DNA from 3 places in the Chryseomicrobium imtechense genome. Region 1 is predicted to be linked to each of the others. Evidence: a T-box and tRNA genes for the amino acid it is inferred to sense, from the RefSeq annotation. Region 1 holds a T-box; the other regions hold tRNA genes.

Region 1 (7,976 bases):
ACATCATAGTTGATGACTAGGTTGACGTTATCGATATCGATTCCACGTGCAGCCACGTCTGTAGCTACAAGATAGCGGAAGTTTCCAAGCTTGAATCCTTCCATTACAGCGAATCGGTCTTCTTGCACAATCCCGCCGTGAAGTTTCTCGACTGGGTAACCAGCTTCTTCAAGTTCACTGTAAACCGTATCAACATTTTCTTTCGTACGGCAGAAAATCAAGCAGCTGTTTGGATTTTCAACAACCGTTATGTCTTTAAGAAGAGCGATTTTGTCTTCTTCTTTCACTTCAATTAACGAGTGCTCGATTGTATCAGCAGTGACACCAGTCGATTCAATCTCGATGTACGTTGGGTCTTGCATATATTCATGGCAAAGACTCGCGATATCTTGTGGAAGCGTTGCAGAGAAGACCATTGTGACGCGGTCAGAAGGCACTTGTTTGATGATGGCTTCGACTTCATCGATGAAACCACGGTTTAGCATCTCGTCTGCTTCATCAATGATCAAGTACTTCACCATCTCAAGGTCTAGCGTTCCGCGGTCGATATGGTCCATCACACGGCCAGGTGTACCCACAACTACGTGTGTCTTTTGTTTCAGCTCATCTCGCTGTTTCGAGAATGGCTCTTTTCCGTAAAGTGCAACGGCCTTCACGCGCTTGAAACGACCGATATTTGTAATATCTTCACGCACTTGAACAGCAAGTTCACGCGTTGGTGTCAAAATCAACGCCTGTGGCTTTTTCTCTTCCCAGATGATCTGGTCCGCTACAGGGATCCCGAATGCAGCTGTTTTTCCGCTTCCTGTCTGAGATTTCACTACAAGGTCCAGGTTTTCAAATGCAAGAGGAAGTACTTTTTGTTGTACTTCAGTCGGTGTGTCATATTTCAAAATCGTCAAGGCGCGGCGGATATCATCACTAATCGGTAAATCTGTAAAGCGTGTGGTTATCATTCAAATACCTCATTTTCTAGTTTTTCGTCATATATCTTCACAATCTGTTCCGTACATATGTCAATAGCTCTCATTATACGTGAAAACCGCGCACTTTATCCGGTTTTCTTTGAAACGTAACAGAGAAGATATATAGGAAATGAGAAACCATCGAATTCTGTTCACACTTTGACAAAATACAGCCCACACGTCTCGGTTTCATGCGTGATCACAAACGTCCATGTGAAATCCGCGTCTACCAGGTAAATGTCTTCTTCATTCTGCAGTATGTTCATATCTATACAAGAGGCATCCTCTATCAAAAAAGCATCATTCGAATGTTGATAAAAGACAAAACAGCGCTTTTTACACAAGGCATGAAATGCACTGATTGCCTCGCTTCCAGAAAGATGTTCGCGTGTTTGATAGCTGAATACATGCCATAAGTATCCAGAGTAGTAACCAACATCCTTCAGATAGATTCTTTTCTTTCCAGCGGATGTTAAATGACTAGCAAAAGCTTCTTCTCACTTCGCGTGGAGATACGCACTCCAGCCAGTAAGGACACGAGTTCGTGGGTCGATTTTCGATAATTGAGTGTGTAGGTTCATGTGTAAACTCCCTAGAATTGAGTTGTTTTAAACAGTATACAATACTCCTCATAGATAGAATAACTGTGAAAATATATCTTGTATTTCCCAAATAAATGTCTATACTAAGTTGAAATACCATTTAACGTCTTGGACAAAGAGAGTAGTTTTTAGTGTTCGACTAGCGAATCAGGAACTGGTGAAAGCCTGATCATACACTTCAAATGAACCGCACTTTGGAGATGCTTTCCTGAACGACTAAGTAGGGAAGGCCGGGGAGTTCCTCGTTAGCAACAAGAGAGGTCTATTAGACAACTAGAGTGGTACCGCGGGTAAATTCAAACTCCCGTCTCTTTTCATTGCGAAAAGAGGCGGGAGTTTTTTATTTGGAGGGAAAACTATGCAGACAAAGCAAGCTGTTGCACAAAGTTTAGTTGAATACTTTATCAACACATGGACTTACGAAGAAGTACTTAGCCGAATCAGTCCACCGAAACATTCCGAGATGGGGGACTTGGCTTTTCCCTGCTTCGAACTTGCCAAAACCTATCGTCAATCCCCAGCTTCTATTGCTGAAGGCATCGTGGAAAAACTTCAACCGACTCAGTGGATTAAACGTGTGGAAGCTGTTAGTGGCTATATCAATATCTTTCTCAATCATCAAACTGTCGCAGCAAATGTACTGCGAGAGATACTTACAAACCAAGAGTTTTACGGGAATTTGGACATCGGACAAAATCGAGTTGTCACGATTGATTTCTCGTCGCCCAACATCGCAAAACCGTTTTCGATGGGCCATCTTCGCTCTACTGTGATTGGCAATGCATTGGCACTTTTACTAGAAAAAGTAGGATATCAAGCCGTCCGAATCAATCATTTAGGAGATTGGGGAACTCAATTTGGAAAGCTCATGGTTGCCTATCAAAGGTGGGGAGACGAAAGCCAAGTTAAACAAAATCCGATTCGAGAATTGCTGAAGTTGTATGTGCGTTTCCACGACGAAGCCCTTCTAGATGAGAGCTTGAATGATCAAGCAAGACTGTGGTTTAAAAGACTAGAAGAAGGTGACGAACAAGCTCTTCGTTTGTGGAAGTGGTTCCGCGACGAATCGCTGAAAGAGTTCGCCAAAGTTTACGAGTTGATGGGGATTCGATTTGACTCCATGAACGGGGAAGCATTTTATAACGATAAGATGGACCGAGTAGTAGAGATGCTCGACCAAGAGGGATTACTGATTTCATCGGATGGTGCGAGAGTAGTTCCTGTTGGAGAGGATTTGCCGCCTTGTTTGATTACTAAAAAAGATGGAACCACCTTGTATGCGACACGTGACTTGGCAGCTGCACTTTACCGCCAAGAAACATACGGTTTTTCGAAGTCCCTATATGTTGTTGGCAATGAGCAGTCGCTCCATTTCAAGCAAGTATTCCGTGTCTTAGATAAGATGGGGTATACGTGGCAGGAAGGAATGACGCATGTTCCGTTTGGTATGATGCTTCAAAATGGCAAGAAGATGTCGACGCGTAAAGGAAGGGTTGTTTTGCTTGAAGAGGTTTTGCAGGAGGCTATTGCTCTGGCGGAAAAGACAATCACAACGAAAAATCCTTTGCTTGAAAACAAAGTAGAAGTTGCTCATCAAGTGGGAGTTGGAGCAGTGCTGTTTCATGATCTGAAGACTTTCCGCAGAAACGATATCGAGTTTTCTTTAGAGGATATGTTGAAAGTAGAGGGAGAAACCGGGCCTTATGTACAGTACACACATGCGCGCATCTCAACTCTTTTAAAGAAAGGGCAGTTTCAAGCTCCTTTGTTAGATATTCAACTAGTAGACGAGGAAGCCTGGCCTGTTGTAAAAAGCCTTGAAGAGTTTCCAGAAGTTATTCGCCATGCTTATGAAAAGTATGATCCCTCTGAAATCGCAAAGTACCTAATTGATTTGGCGAGAGCCTTTAACAAATACTACGCGTCTGTGCGAATACTCGACGATTCAAATCTCAAGCAGTACCGTCTTGCCGTTGTAAAAGCTGTTCAAATCGTTCTAGCGGAAGGGCTGCGTCTGCTGGGAATTGGTGCACCGAAAGAAATGTAATAAATAGCCCCACTCAAAATGAGAGGGGCCAACTTATGTTAGTATACAAAGCGAACTAAAGTCTTTTCAGCAAATTGAATATCGTTTATTTTAGCTTCAGTCATGGAGATTGAAAGTTCATCTTCTCGAGGCTCAGCTTCTTCACCAAGCCAACAAGTATATAGCTCGAAATAATCTCCAGCAGATACGTAAGACTCCATAATTGCAAACAAACTCTCTAACTTTTTAAGACTATCGGATTGTCTATCATGAGGTTGTCCATCATATAGTTCAATTCCCCAATAGGAGGATATCTCATAGACATACGTTGTAGAGAACTGACACTTTAGAGCAGCTTGCTGAGAACTTTCATCAGAAAAACAACTTCCAATCCAGAATTCTAAATCATAGAGTTCTGGATTTTCATCATCGGTAGGGATTTTTTGATTTGTCCCAATATATGTTGCTAAACTCATTGATCGATTCCTCCTAGAATCAGCCTTCCACCGGGGTCTCCGGTCCTTCGAGATCCAGTTGATAAAACGCAAGATCAAGCCAGCGCTCGAACTTGTAACCGGCGTTGCGTAAAGTTCCAGAGTGCGTGAAGCCAAGACTTTGATGAAGCAAGATGCTTTTCTCATTCGCTGCATCGATTCCGGCAACTAAAGTTTTATACTCCCCATTTTTGGCAAGTTGAATGATTTCCTGAAGCAATGTACGTCCGATTCCACGTTTTTGATAGTCGTTGCTGACATACACCGAATGTTCTATCGAATATTTATAGGCAGGCCACGCGCGGAAGGGACCAAATGTCGCAAATCCAGCTACATGTCCGTCGACTTCAAAGACAATCACAGGATAGCCATCTTTCATCTTTTGATCAAACCAAATCGTGCGGTCTTCTATAGTTTGAGCGTGGTACGAATAAACAGCGGTCGTGTTGACAATAGCGTCATTGTAGATAGCTAAGATTTCTTTTAAATCATCAGAGGTGGCTGGTCGGATCATCGGGTTCTTCCTTTCAGGGTGGGAGTAAAGTCAAACTAGAATAGTCCTAGTTTAGCAGAAAACTATCAAAAGAGAAGAGGTTTTTTGTGAATCGAAACACAAAAAAGGCACCCCAGATGGGATGCCTTTTCGTATCATAAAATTAAAGTTTTACGATGTTTGTAGCTTGAGGTCCGCGTTGACCTTCTTCGATGTTGAATTCAACTTTTTGACCTTCGTCTAAAGATTTGAATCCTTCACCTTGGATTGCTGAGAAGTGAGCGAATACGTCTGCTCCGCCTTCAACTTCGATGAATCCGAAACCTTTTTCTGCGTTAAACCATTTTACTGTACCTTGTGTCATATAAATGACCTCCATTATAAATTATTAATAAGATCATTTTTCTGCAATAAAAAAATTCACGTATTACAAAAAGTACGGAAATAATACACAGATACTTTTTGTAATAGGTGAATTAAATGTGTTGTACTTCATGAACTTATTAAACCTAGTATACAACACAAAATCTGATTTGTCTACTAAAACAAAAACAACCCCACAAAAGTGAGGCTGCTCTAGGTACGAAACTTAATTGCCGAACTTTATTTTCATTGCTTTCGCCATATGTTTTGGAATATCTGTATTGTCCAAGAGACCTGTGAACAAGTCAGATTGAGGGCCATAGGCGTAGATTGGAAGATCCGTCCCGGTGTGTGCACCTGTTGTCCAGCCGATCAACGCGCGGTCGCTGACAACTGTGTTGATAGCACGTACAGGATTTTCGGCAGAAGCAATGGCTTCGATTTCCGCAGCTGTTAAATCAAATCCGGTGTGCGCTTCTACGACTTCCTCCACATTGTTACGCGTTTCATTCAACTGCGCAGCCATAAAGTCACCAGTAGCTGTAACGTCATGAAGTACTTCCGTTTTTACATCGTACACACTGTTCGAACCAACGGACATGCCGCCTGTGTCATGATCCCCTGCAACGACGACAAGTGTATTGCCATCTTTTTTCGCAAATTCAAGAGCAGCAGCAACAGCTTCATCGAATGCTTGGGAGTCTGTCATCGCCCAAGCTGCATCATTTGCATGACCCGCCCAGTCAATTTGTGAGCCTTCTACCATTAAGAAGAAACCGTCTTTGTCTTTTTTCAATGCTTGGATTGCGATATCCGTCATCTCGGCCAGACTTGGTTGATCTGTTTCACCGCGCTCTAGTTCAGGAGCCATTGCGTCGTCTGCAAATAAACCGAGTAGTTTTCCACTCTTCGCTTTTAGTAACTCTTCACGGGAGGTCACATACTCATAGCCATCATTCTGAGCAGCTTCCACTAAGTTTCCGGCAGGTTGTTTGCCACCTTCTTCTAGTGAAACGAAGTAGTCACGGCCTCCTCCGAGGAGCACGTCCACATCGTTCTCAAAATATTGCGGGGCAATCGACGATTCATCGCCGCGTGATGCGACACTTGCGCCGAACACAGCTGGCGTCGCGTGTGTGATTGTAGAAGTGGCAACTAGCCCTGTAGATTTCTTCGCAGCTTCTGCCGCATCTAAGATAGAGTCGACTTCTTTTCCATCGGGTGTAACACCGACCATCCCGTTATTCGTTTTTACACCTGTTGCCATCGCCGTCCCAGCAGCAGCTGAGTCCGTCACTTCTGTATCTGCTGAATAGGTTTTGATTAGACCTTTTACATACGGATCAAAAGAAGAGTCTTCGCCTTTGAACCAACGGTAGTTCGTTGCATAGGCGGCACTGTAGCCGTCAGGAATCATATAAATTACATTTTTGACTTTCCCATTATGAGCGTTATCTTTCCGTGCTTCTGCGTGATCCATCGTCACATTGACACTGATTCCGGATACGACAAGTCCTCCAACCAAAGCGGCTATTACAAGCTGTTTTTTCATGCACATTTCCTCCTTTTGTTTGGTACACGGCAATGATACCAACGAATTGTAAAGAGAGTGTGACAGGAATGTAAAAGCTTATGTGAAGCAGAAAAAATCGGTTTTTGGTCATAGGAAACCTGAAAACCATTTAATTTTTAGTAGCTATATAGACCGTTCCATTTGCAGTCATTTTGACGGATGTTCCGTTATCGAGTTCGACTTCGAGGGGAAAGACTCTAGATGGTTTGTCGGAAAAATACCAATTTGAAAGTGAAAGATACTGCTGCAACTTACGTTCATTTAAGCACAAAATATGAGATAATAAAGTATACTTAAATTAAGCAAATTCATTTTATTGAACTGGAGGGAAAATGTTTGACTAGACTATCTTTAGACTCAAAAGAATATCGTTTAGTAGAAAAGAGCCTTTCGTTAGAAGAGTTTAAAATCAATAAAAAAATTGCTTTGAGAGCTATAGAAGCAGTTAATACGAACCAAAGGTTAACTTCCAATTTGATTAAGGCTGTAATTAGAGATGGAAAAGTATAATTTTGGTTCTGATGAATCTTATTTGTTACAACATAATTTGTTGGGAATTGATGATTTAAGTGAGCTTCAATTAGCGGAGCAATATGTGTTTACAGTTAGGGCACTTCAAATTGCACAAGGAGTTTACAAAATTAGAGATTTTAAAATGGATGATTTATGTGCACTCCACAAACATTTATTTCAAGACATTTACTCTTTTGCAGGTGAGGTTCGAAGTGTACAGTTAACCAAAGGCAATACTAGATTTTGTCAATTTCAATATATCGATTCCTATGGAGCTTCAATTTTAGGCGAATTAGCGTTAGAGAAAGATTGGAATACAATTGAGTTTGCCTCAGAGAAACTCGCTTATTATAAAAGTGAGTTAAATATGCTTCATCCATTTCGAGAGGGAAACGGTAGAACCCTTCGTATCTTTATTAGAGAATTAGCAAAAACAAAAGGATATGATTGGGATTTTGAGAAAATGGACAAAGAAGATTATATGAATGCAATGATTAGAGCAACATCAGACTCAACAGAACTTAAAAGGATTTTTTTAAATACACTTCATCTACAGACCTGAATTGATTTCGATCGATTTCGGTCTTTATTTAATTTTAAATACAAGGGGAGATTTTGTGTGCACACGATTTATTTAGCAGGGGGATGCCTATGGGGCGTGCAAGCATTTGTAAAGACGTTGCCAGGGATTGTCTCAACTGAAGCGGGAAGAGCAAATGGAACATCTAAAACGTTAGACGGGGAATATGACGGATATGCGGAATGTGTAAAAACGACTTTTCATCCAGATGTGGTATCTGTCGAGGAGTTGATGGGCTATCTTTTTGAAATCATTGATCCGTATAGTATCAATAAACAAGGGGAAGATGTTGGAGAGAAGTACCGAACTGGGGTGTATAGTATAGACCCAAAACATGTAGAGCAGGCCAAGGCGTTCATCAAGAAAC
Region 2 (11,349 bases), on a different contig from region 1:
GAGCCATGGAAGGTGCAGGAAGAAGAAGACCCTTCTGGGGTAGAAAATGAGTATGACTTTTTAATCGGAAAATTACAAAGTGACTCTGCTCCCTCTCGAGCTGTTGCCCTTTATTTAATGGGGAAATCTGTGCATCTGCATACGATTGTGGCGCATCCAAAACTGATTGATGTAACGAAGCTCTCGGCATTCGAAAAATTAATCGTTGGCTATTCGCTGAATCATGAATTCTCGATGAAAGTTCCTGCTGAAAAATCCTTTGTCCAAGCGATGAAAGTCGCAGATTTGTTTTATCAGCACCACAGTCCATTGACCTACCAACATGCCTACATGTATGAAATGTGGTTTGTTATGATGGAACGCGGGTTGCAACAGGGCTATACGTTTAAAAATACAAAAGCACTGGCGGCAGCTACAGCTTATATGTATGCGTCTTCTCGCTCGAAAGACGCAACGAAAAAGCAATTTGCCGAGCATTATGAGGTGTCTGTGCCGACGCTTACGAAATATGTGAACGAGCTAATGGCATTCTTTCCTTTTTACGACGCTTAATGGGCAGAAATGTTGAATGCTACTGTCAAATCAAGTAGATTGAGATAAGGATAGAATTACTTACATGTAGGAGGAACAATCATGTCAGAAATCACGAACAATTATGACGTTATTATTATCGGTGCCGGTCCTGCTGGGATGACAGCCGCTGTATATACATCACGTGCCAACCTATCGACGCTAATGTTAGAGCGCGGTATTCCAGGTGGGCAAATGGCTAACACTGAAGAAGTAGAAAACTACCCAGGTTTTGAGACGATCCTCGGCCCTGAACTTTCGACAAAAATGTTTGATCACGCTAAGAAATTTGGTGCGCAATACGCGTATGGGGATGTCGAAAGCATCATTGATGAAGGAGATACGAAACTTGTGAAAGCCGGTGGGAAAGAATACCGTGCAAAGGCAGTTATCATTTCTTCCGGTGCTGAATACAAAAAAATGGGCATTCCAGGAGAAAACGAACTAGGTGGCCGTGGAGTCAGCTATTGTGCAGTATGTGACGGGGCTTTCTTCAAAGGGAAAGAACTAGTGGTAGTCGGCGGCGGAGATTCTGCCGTAGAAGAAGGCGTATTCTTAACACGCTTTGCTGACAAAGTGACAATTGTTCACCGTCGTGATCAATTACGCGCACAAAAAATTCTTCAAGACCGCGCATTTGCAAATGACAAAGTAAACTTCATCTGGAACACAACAGTCAAAGAAATCAATGAGGAAAATGGAAAAGTAGGCTCTGTGACACTCGTGTCTACAGAAAGTGCAGAAGAAACCGAGTTCAAAGCAGATGGTATTTTCATCTACATCGGAATGCTGCCACTTACAAAACCATTTGAAAACTTAGGTATCTTGAATACCCAGGGCTACATCGTAACGGACGAAAAAATGCAAACGAAAATTCCAGGAATCTTTGCTGCTGGAGATGTTCGTGAAAAGATGCTACGTCAAATCGTTACAGCTACTGGTGACGGTTCGATTGCTGCACAATCTGCTCAACACTATATTGAGAAATTAGAAGATCAATTATCTTAATCATTTCTTAATACTGCTGTAATCAGAATGCAACAATAGTCGTGTATACTAAGAACTATAAATTGACCCCCTTTTTATATAGGTTTTCTTTGATAGGCTGTTTCCTCGCTTTATAAGTCGAGGGGGCAGCCTCTTTTTTTATGTAGAGATTCGAAATTATAGTATACTAATAAGATAGTATAGAAAAAGATGGAGAGAGCCGATGCAGCGTATTGTAAATCTACTTGTCATCAAAGATGGCAAAGTACTTCTATTAAAAAAACCTCGACGAAACTGGTATGTCGCTCCGGGCGGAAAAACGGATCATGGAGAGTCTGTTTTTGAAGCAGGCATTCGCGAATTTACCGAAGAAACCGGTACAACGCCAGTAAATCCTCATATTAAAGGTCTATACACCATGTTGATCAAAGATGGAGAGACCGTCATCTCGGAATGGCTTTTATCGACTCTTGTCGCATTTGATTTGGACGGAGTTCCGTATAAAGAAAACCATGAAGGTGTTTTAGAATGGCATCCCGTTGAAGCGCTTCAAACGCTACCAATGGCTGAAGGTGACCGGATGAATCTTGTGTTTGCTGCTACGCAACCAGGAATCCAATACGGGACATTCACCTATACAGAAGATTTTGAATTGCTGGATCATCGATTACAAACATCTCAGGAGGTGCATCCGTCATGATGGAAGAAACACCACAACCATCAACAGATATCGTCATCATCACAGGTATGTCAGGGGCAGGGAAATCTGTCGCGATTCAAAGCTTCGAAGATATGGGGTATTACTGTATCGATAATTTACCACCAGACCTTTTATCAACATTTGTAGATTTGCTTGTGGATTCAGATAAACAATTGACTAAAATCGCACTTGTAATGGATGTTCGTGGCGGTGAAGTGTTTGGTCCAATTTCGCAAACACTCAACCATTTGCAGGAAAGCCGCAATATCAGCCCGCGTATTTTATTTTTAGAGGCGGATAACCAAACTCTGGTAAGCCGTTACAAAGAATCAAGACGATCACATCCTCTTGCAAAATTGGGTCTTCCTCTTGAAGGGATTAATAAAGAACGGTTGATGCTTGAAGAATTAAAGGGTCGAGCTCAACACATCATTGATACATCAAATTTGAAACCAAAAGAATTGCGCGCTGAGATTGAGCGGACATTTTCAAATGAAGCCCACTCACCGTTCATCATCAACGTGATGTCTTTCGGATTCAAACACGGAATGCCGATTGATGCGGACTTAGTGTTCGATGTGCGTTTCTTACCGAATCCATTTTATATTGAAGAGCTCCGTCCGATGTCAGGGCGTGATCACGAAGTATCCAGCTACGTCATGAAGTGGTCGGAAACAAAAAAGCTCGTTGAGAAGTTGACGGATCTATTTGAATTTATGATTCCGCATTACAAGCGTGAAGGAAAAAGTCAGCTAGTCATTGCTTTTGGTTGTACAGGTGGCCAGCACCGTTCTGTCACGTTAGCCGAATACTTCGGAGACTATTTGAAAAAAGAAGCACCAACAGTAATCAAACATCGAGACGTAAAATAATTGAGAAGGAGGGCCATTCGTTGCCGAAGCCAACTGAACGCATCAAAGTCGTCGTCCTCGGCGGCGGAACAGGTCTATCCACCTTACTACGTGGATTAAAAAAATTGCCTGTCGACATCACAGCAATCGTTACAGTTGCAGATGACGGCGGAAGCTCGGGCAGACTTCGTGAAGATTATGACATTCCACCTCCAGGAGATGTGCGTAATGTCATTGCTGCTCTTTCGGATGTTGAGCCGCTCGTAGAGGCGATGTTCCAGTACCGGTTCAATCACTCCAAAGATTTAGAAGGCCATGCACTTGGTAATTTGATGCTTGCCGCTTTAACCGATATTACAGGAGACTTTGGGAATGCAGTGAGTGAGATGAGTCGCGTCTTAAATATTAACGGCAAAGTTTTACCAGCTGCCAATCAAGTCGTGACACTCCATGCCGTCTATGAAGATGGTTCCATTGTGACAGGTGAATCCAAAATACCGCTTGTAGATAAGCCCATTCGAAGTGTGATGATCACACCAGAAGATGTAGAGCCCCTTCCCGAAGCCGTTCAAGCGATTCGTAAAGCGGACCTGATTGTCATTGGACCGGGTTCCTTATATACAAGTATTTTACCGAATTTGCTAGTAACTGAAATTCAACAAGAAATTCGAAATTCGAAAGCCTTACGCGTCTATATGTGTAATTTGATGACGCAAGCAGGTGAGACAGAAAAGTACAAAGCTTCTCATCACCTGCAAGCAATTATAAATCACACAGGACCCGGACTGATTGATGTTGTGCTTGCTTCAGATATCGATGTACCTGACCGTGTTATAACTTCGTATTCAGAAGAACATGCGGCACCTGTTGTCGTAGATGTTGAAAAGATACGGTCGCTCGGTGTAAACGTTATCAAACGAGACATCGCAATCGTCCGTGACGGCAGTGTTCGCCATAATGCTGAAAAAGTAGCGCTTTGGCTAGTTTATGAAGCGCTTAACTATAGAAAGTGAGATGACAATTTCCGAAGAAAGGGGGAAATGATTTTGTCATTTGCATCCGAAACAAAGAAAGAAATGACCCAATCTGAAGTTGATGCCTGTTGTGCACGGTCCGAACTATCTGCGATTATTCGCATGAACGGGACACTCGGATTTAGCAATAAAAATTTGAGTTTGGATATTCAAACTGAAAATGCAGCGATTGCTCGTCGCATTTATACGTTGATCAAAAAAGTCTACAACTTAAAAGTAGAACTTCTTGTCCGTAAGAAGATGAAGCTCAAAAAGAACAATGTCTACATCACACGTATCCGAGAGGGCACGCGTGAGATACTCGGAGATCTGCACATTATGAATGATGGCTATGAGTTTTCAAACGAAATTCATGCAGACTTGATTAAAAACGAGTGTTGTAAGCGTTCCTATCTTCGCGGCGCTTTTCTAGCGGGTGGTTCTGTCAACAATCCAGAGACTTCGTCGTACCATTTAGAAATCTACACATTGTACAAAGAACACAGTGATGCACTTGTGCAATTGATGAATGGCTATGAGTTGAACGCAAAAACAATTGAACGTAAAAAAGGATTTGTGGCATACTTAAAAGAAGCAGAGAAAATTGCAGATTTTTTGAGTTTGGTAGGAGCACATCAAGCTCTGCTCAAATTTGAGGATGTCCGAATTATTCGCGATATGCGCAATAGTGTCAATCGCTTGGTCAATTGTGAGACCGCCAACTTAAATAAAACAATTGGCGCAGCGCTTCGCCAAGTTGAAAATATCCGATTTATTGAAAACGCTATCGGTTTAGACCAACTTCCAGATAAGTTGCGTGAGATCGCACGACTCCGTGTCGAGTATCAAGATGTCACGTTAAAAGAACTCGGGGAAATGGTGTCTACCGGGAATGTAAGTAAATCAGGTGTGAATCATCGATTGCGCAAATTAGATGACATCGCTGACGCTTTGCGTCGTGGCGAATCGATATAATAGAGAGGAATTGGTTGCGATGGAAAAGACGATGGATGTAGGATTATCAAATGGCTTACAAGCTCGCCAAGCAGCTCTTTTTGTTCAAGAGGCAAACCGCTTTGCAAGTGAGATCTTCCTTGAAAAAGACGGCAAGAAAGTCAATGCAAAAAGCATCATGGGTATCATGAGTCTAGCTGTGGGGCGCGGGGAAGAAGTCGTGCTATATGCAGAGGGTTCTGATAAAGAAGCTGCGATTGATACATTATCGAAATTTATAACTGAAGAGTAAACTGCAAGCATCCGATGAACTGCGGATGCTTTTTTCTATGAAAGGAAATCCCTCCACCCAGATCGCCATTTCCTGGGTGAGTTTCACCGAGCCTCCCCACGTAAGATGAAAGAAGAGCACTTTCATCTTCGTTGCCGGGTCTCGGAAAAACTCAGATAGCCCGGGAAATGACGACCTGGCCTCCGGGATTTCTAGCTACCAGGGCAGGGTGAGGGGAGAGTGACAGGCACCAAATGGAAACTACTGGTAAATGATGACAGGCACCGAGAATACTCTTGTCGATTGTAAGAGTCATAAGATCTTACTAGTAAGGAACTTAAGATATTAGGTTTGGGTTTTGAAATGGTTTCCATAATATGACTTCGGTTGAACAAATCTGATTTCGGTACAATAAATGTTCATTTCGGTAGAAGAAATTAAGATTTCGGTAGAACAAATCCCCAACTCATCCGATGAACGGTCGCTCAGGGCAGGGTGACAGGCACCAAATAGGGGGGTGATAGGGGGGTGACAGGGGGGTGACAGGCACTAAATGGAAACCACTGGTAAATGGTGACAGGCACCGAGAATGAGAAGCCATCGCGGCCTATGAAGCAAAGAGCGCTTCACAGTCCACGCTGTCTTCTCGCACAATTTCTGAACAGTCGGCTCCACATCTAAAACATAAAAAAACACCCGAAAGCCTAAGCTATCAGGTGTCCATATACGCCCCCGGAGAGAATCGAACTCCCATCTCAAGAACCGGAATCTTACGTCATATCCATTAAACTACGGGGGCAAGCGACTTTATTATTATAGCTTTCTGTACTGCAAAAGACAACTGCAAAAAAAGCAGTGCATCAGATTTGACCTTTCTTGACCTTCATGTGTATCATAAACATACAGCTAGTTATTCATAAAAAATCGGAGGTATGACTGATGAACTTAATTCCAACAGTTATTGAACAAACAAACCGTGGGGAACGCGCCTACGATATTTACTCTCGTCTTTTAAAAGACCGCATCATCATGCTAGGTAGCGGAATCGACGACAACGTTGCGAACTCAATCGTCGCGCAACTATTATTCCTAGAAGCAGAAGATCCAGAAAAAGATATCTCAATTTATATCAATAGCCCAGGCGGAAGTATTACGGCTGGTATGGCAATTTACGACACAATGCAGTTCATCAAACCAGACGTACAGACAATCTGTATCGGTATGGCAGCTTCTATGGGAGCATTCCTACTTGCAGCTGGTACAAAAGGAAAACGCTACGCTCTTCCAAATGCAGAAGTAATGATTCACCAACCACTTGGTGGCGCACAAGGGCAAGCGACGGAAATCGAGATTGCTGCAAAACGCATCTTGTTCTTACGTGAAAAATTGAACCAGATTCTTGCAGATCGTACGGGTCAACCGATCGATGTCATCGCAAAAGACACAGATCGCGATAACTTCATGACTGCTGAACGTGCAAAAGAATACGGTCTTGTGGATCACATCATTGACCGCAGCGACAGCAAAAAAGACTAATTGTCATCAAACACCGCCACTTGCGCGGTGTTTTTTCTATTTACTGAAACGAACTCGCGAGTTGTTCGTATAAAAAGAGAAGGTTTGATTTCTCATGAAAACAGGGGAAACTACAAACAGATAACGAAAGGTGGATTCTTATGAAAAAAATGCTGATTCCCGTCATCATTATTATTGGATTTTTTGTAGTCCTAGCAGCACTCTTAATTCCAAGTTACAACGGGTTTGTTGACTCGAATGAAAACGTCAACCAGTCCTATGCACAAGTGGAGACACAACTTCAAAGACGTGTAGACTTAATTCCGAACTTAGTAGAAACGGTCAAAGGTTTCGCTGATCAAGAGCGCGAAATCCTTACAGAAATTGCGGATGCTCGTGCACGTCTTGCAGGAGCAGACTCTCCAAATGAACAAGCAGAAGCAGATAGCGAATTAGCAGGTGCGCTTTCACGATTACTCGTGATTGTTGAAAACTACCCAGATTTAAAATCAGATGCAAACTTCCGTCAACTGATGGATGAACTGGCAGGAACGGAGAATCGTCTTTCTGTAGCACGTCAAGATTATAATGAATCTGTATCTCAACACAATCGCAAAGTAAATCGTATGCCTGGTGCATTACTGGCAGGAGTCTTCGGATTTGATGAGCGTGAATATTTTGAAGCCGAAGATGGTGCGGAAGAAGCACCAGAAGTCGACTTTGGAAGTGATGGTGAGTGAGGAAGAAACTACTCGTAACTGTACTAGCATTTCTAGTTCTACTTCCTTCAATGGCTGTGCTAGCAGATGTTCCAGATCCCATTCCAGGGAAGTCCTATGTACATGATTTCTATGATGTGATTCCAGAAGACTTGGAGCGCCATATTGAACGACTTGGACTTGATCTCGATCAAGGTACGGGAGCACAAGTGGTTGTCGTCACAGTAGAATCATTAGAAGGACAGGATGAAAATAGCTATGCGGTCGAATTGATTCGCGAATGGGGAATTGGAAGTCCGGAAGAAAACAACGGGCTCGTCTTCTTACTTGAAATGAATCCTACGAAAGTTGGGGACCGCGCAGTTTACATCGGTGTCGGTCAAGGGCTTGAAGGACGTCTTCCTGACGGGAAGATTGGACGTATTTTAGATGAATACACACTACCTTTTCTAGAGGCTGGTGATATCGAAGGTGCTGTCCAATCCACCTATGAACTTTTATATGAAGAAGTGGCAGCTGAATACAATTACACGGGAGAATCTGTTGCCCCTCCGCGTCCTTCATCAAACGAAGGAGGCATCTCTCCGTTCACTATTATTATGATTGTTGTGATCTTTTATATCATTGTGACGATCTTTAGTAACAATGGCATTGGTGGCGGAAGAGGAGGTCCTCGAGGTCGCGGTGGCCGAGGAGGCCCGTTCATCTTTGGTCCTGGCATGGGAAGCGGTAAATCTTCCGGCGGTGGTTTCAGTGGAGGTTTTGGTGGCTTCGGCGGAGGCAGCTCTGGAGGAGGAGGTGCAGGTCGAAGTTGGTAAAAAAAATTACTTTCTACACACGGAATCAATGTCCGTTATGTGTCGAAGGTCGGGCTATGCTAGACATGGTGGCAGAAGATCTTCCGATACGAATAGAAGAAATTGATATCGAACAAAATGATGAAGCCCATGAAAAATACATGATTATGATTCCTGTAGTGGAATACAATGGGGAAGTCATCCAGTACGGAAACTTAGATTACGCAACACTTTACGAAGCATTGGACGATTCCGTCTGATGCTTTTTTTGATAGTAAAAGTGTTTGGGATTGATAATTTTCGGGTAATCTAGTACTATGAATGAGCAGGAATTATTTTTTTGCCCAGGTGGGAACGAAAAGTGAACATCGGGACAAAAATGTTCCCATAAAGATAGAGCAGGAGGTGTCGATTTGGATATTCTTAAGGCCCAGCTTGAGCTGATGCCCGAATGGAAAGACATGCTTCAACAGCGCTATCAAATTCTCTATACAATCGCTTTATCAAAAGGGATTGGCAGGCGTACGCTTGCTGAAGCTCTTCAACTTTCGGAACGTGAAGTTCGAAAAGAATTTGATCTACTTCGAGCGCAAGGGTTAATCCTTGTATCGCGAGAAGGGGCGGAGGTCACTCCACCAGGTCAACAACTTCTAGTTGAACTAAAATCCCTTGTGGATGAATGGTCGGGAAGACATGAAAAAGAGACCACCCTTAAACGATTTCTTGGGATTGAAGAAGTTCATATCGTTGCTGGAAACAGCGATGACTCTGAACAGGCTCAACTGCTTCTTGCAGATGAAGCCGCCAAATGGATTTTTGCAAACTTGAAACCGCGTATGATTACAGCGGTGACCGGTGGAACGACCATTGCAAAAATTGCCGACCATCTTCCACAATCATCAAAGATTGAGCAGTTGCAATTCGTTGCAGCGCGCGGAGGAATCGGAAAGGATGTACAGCTGCAAGCGAACACAATCGCTGCACTGTTTGCAGAGAAACTGAATGGTTCGTATAAAACTTTATACATTCCGGACAGACTAAGTGAATCTGCTTACGAAGCCATGACCCAAGAGCCTTTCGTTCAAGAAATGATGGCCTTGTATGAACAAATGTCAATCCTTGTTCATGGCATTGGTGACGCAACGGAAATGGCACGCCGCAGAAGTTCGAGCTCAGAAGAATTGAAGCTTTTGAAAGAACAGCAGGCTGTCAGTGAAGCATTTGGTTATTATTTCAATGCACGTGGTGAAGTCGTTCACCGCATTCGCACGATTGGAGTTCAACTCGAGCAACTCGAACAGACACCGCATATCGTTGCTGTAGCAGGTGGCGCACAAAAAGCACATGCACTTGACTCATATTTTCAACAGGCACCCAAACAGACTGTATTGATTACAGACGAAGGGGCTGCCGATCAACTTATAAAAGAACATACATTATAGGAGGAATTTTTAATGACTATCAAATTAGCAATCAACGGTTTTGGACGTATTGGACGTAAAGTTTTCCGCGAGGCACTAACAAATGATCAAGTAGAAGTAGTAGCAGTGAACGATTTAACAAACGCTGCAATGCTTGCTCACCTTCTAAAGTTTGACACAGTGCACGGTACTTTGAATGCAGAAGTAACAGCTGAAGAAGATGGCTTCTTAGTAAATGGCCGCAAAATCAAAGTATACGCTGAGAAAGATCCTTCAGCACTTCCATGGGGCGAGATTGGTGTTGACATCGTAATCGAATCAACAGGTATCTTCCGTTCACCAGAAAAAGCACAAGCGCACATCGATGCTGGAGCGAAAAAAGTTATCGTATCGGCTCCAGGTGAAGGCGGCATGCCAACTTACGTAATGGGCGTTAACCATGAAGAGTACGATGCAGCAAACGAAAACATCGTATCAAACGCTTCATGTACAACAAACTGTCTATCTCCAGTAGCGAAAGTATTGAACGACAAGTTCGGTATCAAACGTGGAATGATGACAACAATTCACTCTTACACAAACGACCAACGCATCCTTGACTTGCCACACAGCGACTACCGTCGTGCACGTGCAGCAGCAGAGAACATGATCCCAACTTCAACAGGTGCAGCAGCAGCTGTAGGAAAAGTTCTTCCAATGCTAAAAGGCAAAATCGATGGAATGGCAGTTCGCGTACCAACGCCAAACGTATCACTAGTTGACTTCGTTGCTGAGTTAGACAAAAACGTAACAATCGAAGAACTGAATGCTGCGTTAAAAGAAGCAGCTGAAGGCGATTTGAAAGGTATCTTAGAGTACCAAGAACTTGAGTTAGTTTCTACTGACTACAACGGCAACACACATTCATCAATCGTAGATGCTGCTTCAACAATGGCAATCGGCGACAACATGGTGAAAGTATTGTCTTGGTACGACAACGAGTCTGGTTACTCAGCTCGCTGTATCGACCTTGCTGTATACATGGCTGCTAAAGGTCTTTAATATCCCGTGCAGGAATGCACTTGAACCTCTATAATAAGAGCAGAGGGTAACAGAGAGTAAGGGCTACCCTTACTCTTTTTATTTGCCCGTAACTTGAACACACCATAACCTGGGAGGTTTTCACATGCTAGCAAAGAAAACAATGAAAGACGTCGAACTAAAGGGACAACGCGTCTTCTGTCGCGTCGACTTCAACGTTCCAACGAAAGATGGCAAAATCACAGATGACACACGTATTCGTGCAGCGCTACCAACGATTCAACACCTAATTGAACAAGGGGCCAAAGTTATTTTAGCGAGCCATATGGGACGTCCGAAAGGTGAAGTGAACGAAGAGCTTCGTCTAACAGCTGTTGGAGAACGTCTGAGCGAGCTTTTAGACCGACCAGTAACAAAACTTGAGGAGTCTGTTGGAGAATCTGTTGAAGCTGAAATTGCAAAATTGAACGAAGGCGACGTAGTGTTGCTTGAAAACGTTCGTTTCCACGCAGGCGAAGAAAAGAACGATCC
Region 3 (11,349 bases), on a different contig from region 1:
CAACCGATTTTAAAGATTCACGTGACGTGAAGTACGTCTCGATCATTTTTCCCCAAGCAGCACGCTCAGTTTTTGAAACTTTTGCGTACCCGTAGCCCGGGACGTCGACAAACACTAATTGTTCTTCGATTTTGTAGAAGTTCAAAGTTTGTGTCTTTCCTGGCTTAGATGAAATACGGGCCATACTTTTACGCCCAATCATACGATTGATAAACGATGATTTTCCTACATTTGATCGACCTGCAAGTGCGATTTCCGGTAATCCCGTTTCAGGGTACTGTTCCGGGCGCACTGCGCTGATCAATAACTCAATATTATTAATTTGCATAATTACTCTCCTCTAGTGCGATGGCCAATACTTCCTCCACCTGTGAAACTGGATGGAAAGTCAACTCTTCGCGAATGCTTTCCGGAATGTCGTCCATATCCGGTACATTGTCTTTCGGTATGATAATTGTATCAATACCGGCACGATGCGCACTCAATGTTTTTTCTTTTAGTCCACCAATTGGTAAGACTCGACCACGTAATGTTACTTCACCTGTCATCCCGACTTCGCGCTTCACAGGACGGCCTGTTAGTGCGGATACAAGTGCAGTGGTGATCGTAATACCAGCCGATGGGCCATCTTTTGGAACAGCGCCTTCCGGTACGTGGATATGGATATCATATTTCTCATGGAAATCGGTAGCAATCCCTAACGATTCAGCATTTGAGCGTACATAGGAAAGAGCAGTTTGCGCAGACTCTTTCATGACGTCGCCAAGTTTTCCTGTTAGTTGCAGTTTGCCTTTTCCGGCTGATAATGACACTTCAATTTGAAGCGTGTCTCCACCAACAGACGTGTAAGCAAGGCCTGTCGCTGCACCGACCTGATTCGACAATTCAGCCTGGCCATGTCGGAACTTGCGCTTGCCCAGGAAATAATCCAAGTTCTTCGGAGTCACGGTAACTTTTTTCTTTTCACCTTTAACGATTTGGAGAGCCGCTTTTCGGCAGATCCCTGCGATTGTACGCTCAAGTGAACGAACGCCTGCTTCTCGCGTATAATAACGCACGACATCAAGCAGTACATCGCGCTTGATCGAGATCTTCGATTTTGTCAGACCGTGCTCTTTCATTTGCTTCGGAAGCAAGTGATGCTCTGCAATATCGACTTTTTCCATTTCTGTGTAACCGGCTAACGAAATCACTTCCATACGGTCACGTAGAGGACCTGGAATGGAAGATAAATCGTTCGCTGTAGCGATGAATAATACATTTGATAAGTTGTAAGACTCTTCGATATAGTGATCGCTGAACGAGTTGTTTTGCTCCGGGTCCAGTACTTCAAGCATCGCAGACGACGGGTCGCCTCGGAAATCATTGCTCATCTTGTCAATTTCATCGAGTAAGAACACCGGGTTGATTGTGCCTGCTTTTTTCATTCCTTGAATAATTCGTCCTGGCATGGCCCCAATATACGTGCGGCGGTGTCCACGAATTTCTGATTCATCGCGCACGCCACCTAGTGCGACACGGACAAATTTCCGGTCAAGCGACTCTGCAATCGATTTAGCTAGTGACGTCTTCCCGACTCCAGGCGGCCCCACTAAACAAAGGATAGGTCCACGGAGTGATTTTGTAAGTTGACGAACAGCCAGATACTCTAAAATCCGTTCTTTTACTTTCTCAAGGCCATCGTGGTCACGATCTAAAATTTCTTGAGAACGGTGAATATCGAGTTGATCTTCGGTCTTCGTCGTCCATGGAAGTGAAGTCATCCAGTCCAAATAGTTGCGAATGACTCCGCTCTCTGGTGACTGAGCCGGGATACGTTCAAAACGATCCAGTTCTTTTAACACGTTTTTCATCGTCGCTTCAGGGAAGCCAGTGGATTCAATCTTCTTGCGTAAGTCAGACACTTCACCTGTCTTGCCGTCTTTATCACCAAGCTCTGATTGAATGGCTTTCATCTGCTCGCGAAGATAAAACTCTTTTTGCGTTTGCTCCATCGCTTTTTTTACTCGAATTTGAATTTTCTTTTCTAAATCCAGAATTTCTTTTTCATTTTCGAGCTTTTCAATCAAATACATCAATCGCTCTGTCACATCAAGCGTTTCGAGGACCTCTTGTTTGGCTGTGATTCGAAGTGGAAGATGTGTCGCCACAGTATCCGCCAAACGACCTGGTTCGTTGATTTCTGTTGCAGCACGAGCTGAGTCCTCGGATACTTGTTTGGATAGCTTACTGAACTTCGTGAAGCCTGCGTGCAATGTTCGCATCAATGCTTCCTGTTCTGGAGATGGCTGCTTCGATTCAGTGATTGTTGAAACGACTACATGATCGAACTCTTTTGCATCTTCATAAGATTCCACCACAGCTCGCTCAAGACCTTCGACTTGGACGCGCATCGTTCCGTTCGGAAGTTTCATCAGTTGACGAATATGCACAAGAACGCCGACGTCGTATAGATCGTCTTGTCCCGGATTGTCTAGTTCCATATCCTTTTGTGCAATGAGGACGATTTTCTCGTCTTGTTTCATCGCAGCTTGGAGTGCTGCCATTGATTTTTTACGACCCACATCGATATGTAGGGTTAATGTTGGGAATACGAGAAGTCCTCGTAAAGGAAGTATTGGGTAGCGTGTTGTTTCTTGAGAGGTCATCTTTCGTCCACCTTTCATGGTCTAATGACCAGCTTGTTCATTTAGTATACTCGATAGTGGGGAAATATCCCTAAAGACATGCTTTTTGTTTGCATAAACCGCGTTCTATACATTTTGAGTAATCGAGTTCCGAACGCCAGAAACACACTCCGGAATCCGTCGCACCCGCAAAGTCTGAAAAGCGCCTTCACGGGCACGCCGGATTTCCTCGGAATTTCTAGAGCGGCGTTCTACACATCTAGAACAAAAAAAGCCGACCTTCTATTAGCTCAAAGTTGAGCTAACGGAAAGCCAGCTGGATGTTCGCTGTTAAGCAGACGTCTTCGTATCATTTTGGAACTCAGTACCGTCTTCTTTTAATAACTTTGGCGGAGTGCCTTCCGTTATTGTCTCTTTTGTGATGACACATTCTACGATGTCTTCACGAGAAGGAAGATCGAACATGACGTCCAACATGATATTTTCGATAATTGAACGAAGTCCACGTGCTCCTGTTTTACGTTCGATCGCAAGTTTTGAGATCTCCGAAAGAGCGTCCGTTTCAAACGTCAATTTGACGCCATCAAGCTCCATCATTTTTTCGTATTGTTTGACGAGCGCATTCTTAGGTTCCGTTAAGATTTGAACGAGTGCGTCCACATTTAACGTCTCTAAGCTTGCTAACACCGGCAAACGACCGATGAATTCTGGAATCAGACCAAACTTTAATAAGTCCTCCGGAATCAGATTTGCCATTAAGCTATCTGCTTCTGGGTCTTTTTTATTTGGATCCGAACCAAATCCGATGACTTTTTCGCCCATGCGGCGTTTGATAATGGATTCGATTCCATCAAATGCACCACCGACGATGAACAAGATGTTCGTAGTATCGATTTGTAAAAATTCTTGATGAGGATGCTTACGACCGCCTTGTGGTGGCACGCTCGCAGTTGTTCCTTCTAGAATTTTAAGAAGCGCTTGTTGCACTCCCTCACCGGAAACATCCCGTGTAATCGATGGGTTTTCAGATTTACGCGCTACTTTATCGATTTCATCAATATAAATGATTCCTTTTTCAGCACGTTCAATATCGTAATCCGCTGATTGAATCAATTTTAGAAGGATATTTTCTACGTCTTCCCCAACATAACCCGCTTCAGTAAGTGACGTCGCATCTGCAATAGCAAATGGTACGTTTAGGATACGTGCCAATGTTTGAGCAAGAAGAGTTTTCCCGCTTCCTGTAGGTCCAATCAAAACGATATTCGATTTTGACAATTCCACTTCGTCAATGACGCTGTTTGAATTGATACGTTTGTAATGGTTATAAACGGCAACAGCTAGCGCTTTTTTCGCACGCTCTTGTCCAATAACATATTCATCGAGAATTCCTTGAATCTCGCGTGGTTTTGGAACTTCACGGTATTCTACTTCTTCTTCTGTTCCTAGTTCTTCCTCTACAATCTCAGAGCAAAGATCGATACATTCGTCACAAATATATACTCCAGGGCCAGCTACAAGTTTGCGTACCTGCTCTTGAGGTTTGCCGCAGAATGAACACTTTAGGTTCCCTTTTTCATCATTAAATTTGAACACTGTACTCACCCCTATTCAGAGATTTAGTTTACAAGATTATGGTATGTATAGCAAATGAAATGATTATGTAAAGAACAAGGTACAGAATCATCTGCACCTTGTTCCGTAAATGGTATCTTATTCAGTTACTTTCGCGTTGTCTACTAAGAACTCAACTGTTTTTTGGAAACGGATATCGTTTTCTAAGATAGCAGTTCCGCCAAGAGCAGTTTTGATTTGGTCAACTGACATACCAAATTGAGCTGTCATTTTTTCAAGCTCTGCAGTGATGTCTTCTTCTGTAACTTCAATGCCTTCAGCAGCAGCGATTGCTTCTAATGTAAGAGATACACGCACGCGGCTTTCAGCATCTTCTTTCATTTGTGCACGTAGTGCGTCTTCGTCTTGACCAGAGAACTGGTAGTAAAGATCCAAGTTCATACCTTGTTGAGATAGGCGTTGGCCAAACTCTTGAAGCATGCGGTCAACTTCTGAAGTTACCATTGCTTCTGGGATGTCCACTTCTGCATTTGCAGCCGCTTTTTCCACTAGGTCGTCACGAAGTGCTTGTGCAGCCGTTTGTTTTTTCTCTTCTGTTGTTTGTTCTGTTAACTTTGTGCGAAGTGCATCAAGACCTTCTACATTTTCATCAACTTCTTTTGCGAAGTCATCGTTTAATTCAGGAAGTACTTTTCCTTTAACTTCTTTTACTGTTACTTTGAAAGTCGCTTCTTTACCAGCTAGTTCAGCAGCGTGGTACTCTTCTGGGAATGTTACAACAACATCCTTAGAGTCGCCAGTTTTAGAACCAATTAATTGCTCTTCAAAGCCAGGGATGAATGTGTTTGATCCGATTTCTAGATCGTAGTCTTCACCTTTACCGCCTTCGAATGCTTCTTCGCCAACAAATCCTTCGAAATCGATTGTCGCTGTATCGCCTTCAACGATTTCGTCTTCTTTTACTGACATTTCAGCAAGACGCGCTTGGTGGTTAGACAGTTGCTCGTTGATTTCTTCTTCTGTAACTGTCTCGTCTAGTTTAGACACTTCAAGACCTTTGTATTCACCTAATTTAACTTCAGGCTTTACTGTTACTTTAGCTGTGAAAACAACTGGCTCGCCTTTTTCGATTGACTCGATGTCGATTTCTGGACGATCAACTGGATCGATTCCTGACTCATCAAGTGCTTTCGTGTAAGCTTCTGGAAGCACGATGTCGATAGCATCTTGGTAAAGTGCTTCTTCACCATATTTTTTATTGAACATTTGACGTGGCATTTTTCCTTTGCGGAATCCTGGCTCGTTGATGTTTTTTACGACTTTTTTGAACGCTTCGTCGATAGCTTTCTTGAATTCTTCTGCAGAAACTTCAAACGTTAATACGCCTTCGTTTCCTTCTTGTTTTTCCCATTTCGTAGACATGTATTCGACCTCCAACAATTGGTTTCATTTTTGACTAATCCATTAATAAATGTATTGACAACTTGTACATTATACCATAGTTCACGGCACTTTCAACCTATTGTATTTCTAGTAGAGCATAGAGCTGGTCAATCTTATGAATCATGCGCAGTACGCGATGATCCGCTTTATTCGTTTCACCTTGGAGGAGTTCTTCAAAATACAGCGTATACCCGTCGACCACTTCTTCATCCGAAAAACCGTTCCACACATACGGGTATTGTAAGTAACAATGATGTTGAAATGTGTCACGAATCAGCAAGTAAGCTGTTGGCTCATTTTCAAGACGTTCTTCAATTTTCGACACGAGTTGCGTGAATCGACTGTTTTCAAACGGTTCATCCAGAGCTGCAGGAATCCAAGGCTGATCCCAGTTGAATTTTTTCACTCGAATCGTTTTTTGACTATCTGAAGAGATGAGCAGCAGAAGTGCAAGTGTCTGGATGACTGGATGAACAGATTCGTGTTCCACAATTTGTTTCCATTCAAGCTCAAGTTTTTGACAATCCCCTTCAAATGCTGCAAGGAGACGCTGGTATTGAACAGCGAGCGGCTGCATAAAAAATGTCTCAGGGTCGTATTCGTGTTGTTTGAGCTCTGCAAGTGGCTCCGGCACTTCTTTAGTTTCTGCATTCGCGGCTAGTCGTCCGCTCAGATCACGAAGATGGAGCCACTTTTCTTTTCGCTCCGGTGACAATACGCGTTCTTCAATGAGTGTAGCGATCAGTGCATCGGCCTCTTCAAAGCGGCGCAGTTCCACGAGCAATGTCACGTAAAGGTCCATAAGTTCTTCGTATTGATCGAATCCTTCATGGAGCAATGTGTCACATAGTACAAGTGACTTTTCGAATTCTCGAATTTCGTAAAGGGAGTATGCATAGATGAGTTGTGCTTCCGGCTCAAGTGTCCCGAGTTCTGCGGCCGTCTCGAATTGACGAACAGCTTCCATGAAATCGTGCCGGTCCGCTGCGCGAAGTGCTTTGTCGATTTGGGTGGTGAGGGCGCCTGGGAAGATGATCATGTTGCCACGGCGTTCTGGTTTTTGTTTTTTCATGAGCTCACCTGCTTCCTGCAGTTTACGTTCTGTAAATAAAAAGCCTTCTTCTTTCTATTGTAATGTAGAAAGAAGAAGGCTTACAAGTAAATTACGACCCTGGAGGGATTCGAACCCCCGACCGACGGCTTAGAAGGCCGTTGCTCTATCCTGCTGAGCTACAGGGTCAAAGTACTTTCCTATCCACAGACAGGAAAGACATTTCTCATTATAGATATCCCTAGAATCAAAGTCAATGGTATTTCAGGAAAATTAATTTAGGCCATCCCAGTCCGCGCGTAACTTCTCAATCGCTGCACCGCGATGAGAAATTGCCGCCTTTTCTTCCGGACGCAATTCCGCCATCATCTTTTGCTGATTCGGCACCCAGAAAATTGGGTCATATCCGAACCCAAATTCTCCTTTGCGTTCTGTCGCAATTTCGCCTTCACATGTCCCGCGATACGTCTTCGTCGCTTCGCCAGGAGTCGCTAACGCAATAGCACAGACGAATCGTGCGGAACGTGCTGCACCTTCCACCCCTTGCAAATTCTCAAGGAGTTTATCCATGTTGGCCTCATCACTTTTGGCAACACCCGCATAGCGAGCCGAATAGATGCCAGGTTCCCCATTTAATGCATCGACCTCTAACCCACTATCATCTGCAATCACAATTGTGTTTAGTTCATTTGCAAGTGCCTCTGCTTTTAAAATCGCGTTTTCTTCAAACGTCGAACCTGTCTCTTCCACATCTAGATGTGACGCGACATCGTCCAGTGTTTTGACAGTATAGCCAAGAGGACCAAAAATCGATTCGAAATCTTTGGCTTTTCCCTTATTTTTTGTAGCAATTAAAATCTCTTTCATTACATAAGACCTCCTGCTTCGTTCCCCACTTCATCCGCAAGTGCGCCAAGTGTTTCTTTTTGAATTTGAATCAATTCACGAATCGCACCTTCTCCAAGTTCTAGAAGCTCGTTCAATTGCTGACGAGTGAACGTTGCTTCCTCGCCCGTTCCTTGAATCTCGACGAACTCACCTTTTCCAGTCATCACTAGATTCATATCGACGTGCGCTGCATAATCTTCTACATAATCTAGATCCGCAACTGCTCCGTCTTCTAAGACTCCGACGCTAACAGCAGCTAAGAAGTCTTTAATTGGAAATACAGGAAGTTGTTTTTCTTCAACCAGTCGACCAATAGCAAGTGTTATCGCAACAAAAGCACCTGTGATGGAAGCTGTTCGTGTTCCGCCATCCGCTTGAATGACGTCACAATCCACCCAAATCGTGCGTTCCCCTAATGCTTCAAGATCGACTACTGAGCGCAGCGCTCGACCAATTAGACGTTGAATTTCCATCGTACGACCACCGATTTTCCCTTTGGCCGCTTCACGAGGAGACCTGCTGTGCGTCGCGCGTGGAAGCATCGAGTATTCAGCAGTGACCCACCCCTTTCCTTGCCCGCGTAAAAATGGAGGAACTTTCTCTTCAATCGTTGCGTTACAAATGACACGCGTTCCTCCAACTGTTATAAGAACCGAACCTTCTGGGTGTGTAATAAAATCTTTTTCAATCGTTACAGGGCGAATTGCCTGTGGTGTACGTTCATCATGTCGCATTCTATCATCCTTTCTGTCGTAGAAAGACCCTCTGCAGGAAATCCTGTCGAGGGTCAAAATTGAATTCGTCGAACATCCGCAGCGTCGAGTTCGAGCCAACGCTCCGCAATATCCTTGAACATCGGGATTGAGCCAGTCGCATAAAAAATTGGCGGCTTTTTCCCGGGTTTAGTATTGTGTTGGTTATGAAAATCTAAGTAATCGCGTACATCGCTCGCTGTCTCTTGGGCAGAAGAGACGACATGCACATGATCTCCCACTACATTCTCAATGTGAGATTGTAGCAACGGGTAGTGCGTGCAGCCTAAAATGATTGTATCGAAGTCTTTCCCTTTTAAAGGGGTGAGCGCTTCTTCTACCATCTTGTGCGCAAATTCCCCGTCATATTCATTACTTTCTACAAGGGGAACGAACGTTGGACAAGCCAGCGCTTCCACTTGACTCGAAGAACTCAGAGCAGCGACTGCATACTCATACGCTCCACTTTTCACTGTGCCTACTGTCCCCAGTACGACAACTTTATGATTGCGCGTCGCTTTAGAGGCAGCGCGTGCACCAGGGAAAATAACGCCAAGCACAGGAAATGGCATCTGGCGGCTCAGAGAGTTTAATGCCACAGCTGTTGCTGTATTGCAAGCAATGATCAGCATTTTGACATCCATCTTCTGCAGAGCCAGTGAAATCTGCCAGGTGAATTTCCGGACTTCTTGCGGGCTACGCGGACCATACGGACATCGCGCCGTATCTCCTACATATATAATTTGTTCGTTCGGTAACAGGCGCATAATTTCTTTTGCAACAGTTAAGCCGCCGACACCTGAATCGAGAATACCAATCGGACGATCCACACGAATTCCTCAGTTCTTTACTTTTTCATTTCTTTGTGTAATTTGTGAAGCAGTTCTGTCAATTGCTCGACTTCTTGCTTTGTGAACGTTTCAAGTTCAGCTGTTAAATACGCACGGCGCTTGTTGATGACTTCTTCAATGATGCGCTCTCCTTCTGATAGAAGGTGTATACGGACAACGCGACGATCGGATTCGTCACGTACACGCTGAACAAGATGATTCGCTTCCATGCGGTCGACTAGATCCGTCGTCGTACTGAAAGCTAAATACATTTTAGTCGATAAATCACCAATCGTCATGTCTCCTGATTCGTGCAACCATTGTAGGGCAATAAATTGGGGCGGTGTAATTGTGTACGAATTTAATATTTGTCTACCTTTTTGTTTAATTACACCCGAAATATAGCGTAATTCTTTTTCGAGCACGGCCACGCGATCTGCATCGTGTTGTACCGGACTATTCTGTTCGTTCGTCATCAAATCCCTCGCTTTTGCATATCCTTGTAGTACTTATTGTGACGTCTTCTGCGTGAAATTACAAGAGTCTGTCGTGCTTTACTGAATTTCCCCTAATCGTACTAGTTCTTCAAGTGCTGCTTTTCGCCCGGAAACACCTAATTTTTGTATCGCATTTGAGATCTGATTCCGCACCGTCTTCTGTCGAATGTCCAGTGTCGCAGCCACTTCTTTTGTAGAAAGCCCCGCAAGCAAAAGCTGGAATACGTCCTGCTCACGTTTCGTCAAAATGAAATAATTGGATTGAAACAAAAAATCCCTCCCCGTGTCTATCCATACGATATGAATAAGTACGAAGAGGCGTGCCATTTACGCATGTTGCAATTGTTTTTTTGTATCTTCTGACCAAGCAACTGGTTTTCCAGTAAGGCGATGAATTTGTACGATTGTCCCTCGCCCTGTTGCTGTTATTTCATTTTTTTCGTTGACCATCATGTAATGCACGTCCATAGAAGATGTACCCACTGAATTTGCTTTTACATAAATGCGGAGTTTTTCATCAAAGTAGACTTGTTTCACGAAGTCACATTGGAGATCCGCCACAACTGGTATTGTTTCCCCTTTTGGATCTAACCAGTCGTTCATTAATTGAATGTGTTTAAAAAATTCAATTCGCGCATATTCAACATACGCAAAGTTCACAGTGTTGTTCAAGTGTCCATACATATCGGTCTCACTAAACCGAACACTTACTTCAGAATAAAATTGAAATTCGTCGCGCCATGCCTCGACATCTTGGATGTAGCTAGCTCTCATTCGTTCTCCCCCTTAAAATGAATGACTATTCAGTCAATAGTATAGCATAGTTCGGGTTGCGAAGGAAGATACTTTATAGGGTGACAGGCACCAAATGGGAACTGATGGTAAATGGTGACAGGCACCGCGTTGGCAGACAGAAAAAACCCCTGTTACTTTTTCAAGTAACAGGGGCGTCCTTCACATCTAAATCTTAGTTATCCACCATGTGATCCGAACCGAAGAAGTTACGGAACATTTGAACCGTTGTGTCACGGTTAAGAGCAGCGATAGATGTTGTTAATGGAATACCTTTTGGACACGCCACTACACAGTTTTGTGAGTTACCGCAGTTTGCGATACCCCCTTCGCCCATGATTGCATTCAAACGCTCATCTTTGTTCATAGAACCTGTTGGATGCGCATTGAATAGACGAACTTGTGAAAGTGGTGCTGGACCCATGAAGTTTGATTTGTCGTTCACGTTTGGACACGCTTCTAGACAAACTCCACATGTCATACATTTTGAAAGCTCATATGCCCATTGACGCTTACGCTCAGGCATACGTGGACCTTCACCAAGATCGTATGAACCATCAATTGGAACCCATGCTTTCACACGTTTTAATGAATCAAACATGCGCGTGCGGTCAACTTGAAGGTCACGAACGACTGGGAATGTACGCATTGGCTCAAGTCTAATTGGATGCTCTAATTTATCAACTAGTGCCGAACATGACTGCATCGGACGACCGTTGATCACCATTGAACACGCTCCACAAACTTCCTCTAGACAGTTCATATCCCATGTTACAGGCTTCGTTGCTTTTCCGTCTTTATTGACTGGGTTTTGACGAATTTCCATAAGTGCAGAAATCACGTTCATATTTGGACGGTAATTGACTTCAAAGGCTTCGAAATAAGGTTTCGAGT

Evidence for each region. A T-box is a leader RNA that pairs with one kind of tRNA and senses whether it is charged. The one in region 1 lies ahead of argS (arginine--tRNA ligase), so its partner is inferred to be a tRNA-Arg.
Region 2: it encodes a tRNA-Arg, which carries the amino acid that the T-box ahead of argS (arginine--tRNA ligase) is inferred to sense. The anticodon was not compared.
Region 3: it encodes a tRNA-Arg, which carries the amino acid that the T-box ahead of argS (arginine--tRNA ligase) is inferred to sense. The anticodon was not compared.

What each region holds. Positions count from the first base shown of each region.
Region 1 covers NZ_JBGOBM010000003.1:254,713-262,688, reverse strand. Annotated here, with positions in the region: gene AB5N96_RS04565 (DEAD/DEAH box helicase) at 1-956, opposite strand, end outside; partial or broken gene AB5N96_RS04560 (DUF4275 family protein) at 1,118-1,450, opposite strand; T-box leader at 1,668-1,882, shown strand; gene argS (arginine--tRNA ligase) at 1,926-3,614, shown strand; gene AB5N96_RS04550 (hypothetical protein) at 3,653-4,069, opposite strand; gene AB5N96_RS04545 (GNAT family N-acetyltransferase) at 4,089-4,601, opposite strand; gene AB5N96_RS04540 (cold-shock protein) at 4,744-4,944, opposite strand; gene AB5N96_RS04535 (alkaline phosphatase) at 5,170-6,495, opposite strand; gene AB5N96_RS04530 (hypothetical protein) at 6,853-7,026, shown strand; gene AB5N96_RS04525 (Fic/DOC family protein) at 7,013-7,591, shown strand; gene AB5N96_RS04520 (peptide-methionine (S)-S-oxide reductase) at 7,649-7,976, shown strand, end outside.
Region 2 covers NZ_JBGOBM010000007.1:75,483-86,831, reverse strand. Annotated here, with positions in the region: gene AB5N96_RS08770 (tetratricopeptide repeat protein) at 1-552, shown strand, start outside; gene trxB (thioredoxin-disulfide reductase) at 634-1,578, shown strand; gene AB5N96_RS08760 (NUDIX domain-containing protein) at 1,781-2,257, shown strand; gene rapZ (RNase adapter RapZ) at 2,257-3,129, shown strand; gene mgfK (gluconeogenesis morphogenetic factor MgfK) at 3,150-4,121, shown strand; gene whiA (DNA-binding protein WhiA) at 4,155-5,096, shown strand; gene AB5N96_RS08740 (HPr family phosphocarrier protein) at 5,116-5,367, shown strand; tRNA gene AB5N96_RS08735 (tRNA-Arg) at 6,074-6,145, opposite strand; gene clpP (ATP-dependent Clp endopeptidase proteolytic subunit ClpP) at 6,286-6,882, shown strand; gene AB5N96_RS08725 (LemA family protein) at 7,023-7,601, shown strand; gene AB5N96_RS08720 (TPM domain-containing protein) at 7,598-8,398, shown strand; gene AB5N96_RS08715 (glutaredoxin family protein) at 8,392-8,637, shown strand; gene AB5N96_RS08710 (sugar-binding transcriptional regulator) at 8,791-9,819, shown strand; gene gap (type I glyceraldehyde-3-phosphate dehydrogenase) at 9,832-10,839, shown strand; gene AB5N96_RS08700 (phosphoglycerate kinase) at 10,964-11,349, shown strand, end outside.
Region 3 covers NZ_JBGOBM010000002.1:64,216-75,564, reverse strand. Annotated here, with positions in the region: gene yihA (ribosome biogenesis GTP-binding protein YihA/YsxC) at 1-328, opposite strand, end outside; gene lon (endopeptidase La) at 318-2,648, opposite strand; gene clpX (ATP-dependent protease ATP-binding subunit ClpX) at 2,958-4,223, opposite strand; gene tig (trigger factor) at 4,341-5,624, opposite strand; gene AB5N96_RS02005 (hypothetical protein) at 5,722-6,717, opposite strand; tRNA gene AB5N96_RS02000 (tRNA-Arg) at 6,812-6,885, opposite strand; gene AB5N96_RS01995 (XTP/dITP diphosphatase) at 6,970-7,563, opposite strand; gene rph (ribonuclease PH) at 7,563-8,318, opposite strand; gene racE (glutamate racemase) at 8,372-9,166, opposite strand; gene AB5N96_RS01980 (MarR family winged helix-turn-helix transcriptional regulator) at 9,184-9,642, opposite strand; gene AB5N96_RS01975 (helix-turn-helix domain-containing protein) at 9,721-9,933, opposite strand; gene AB5N96_RS01970 (acyl-CoA thioesterase) at 9,991-10,437, opposite strand; gene sdhB (succinate dehydrogenase iron-sulfur subunit) at 10,631-11,349, opposite strand, start outside.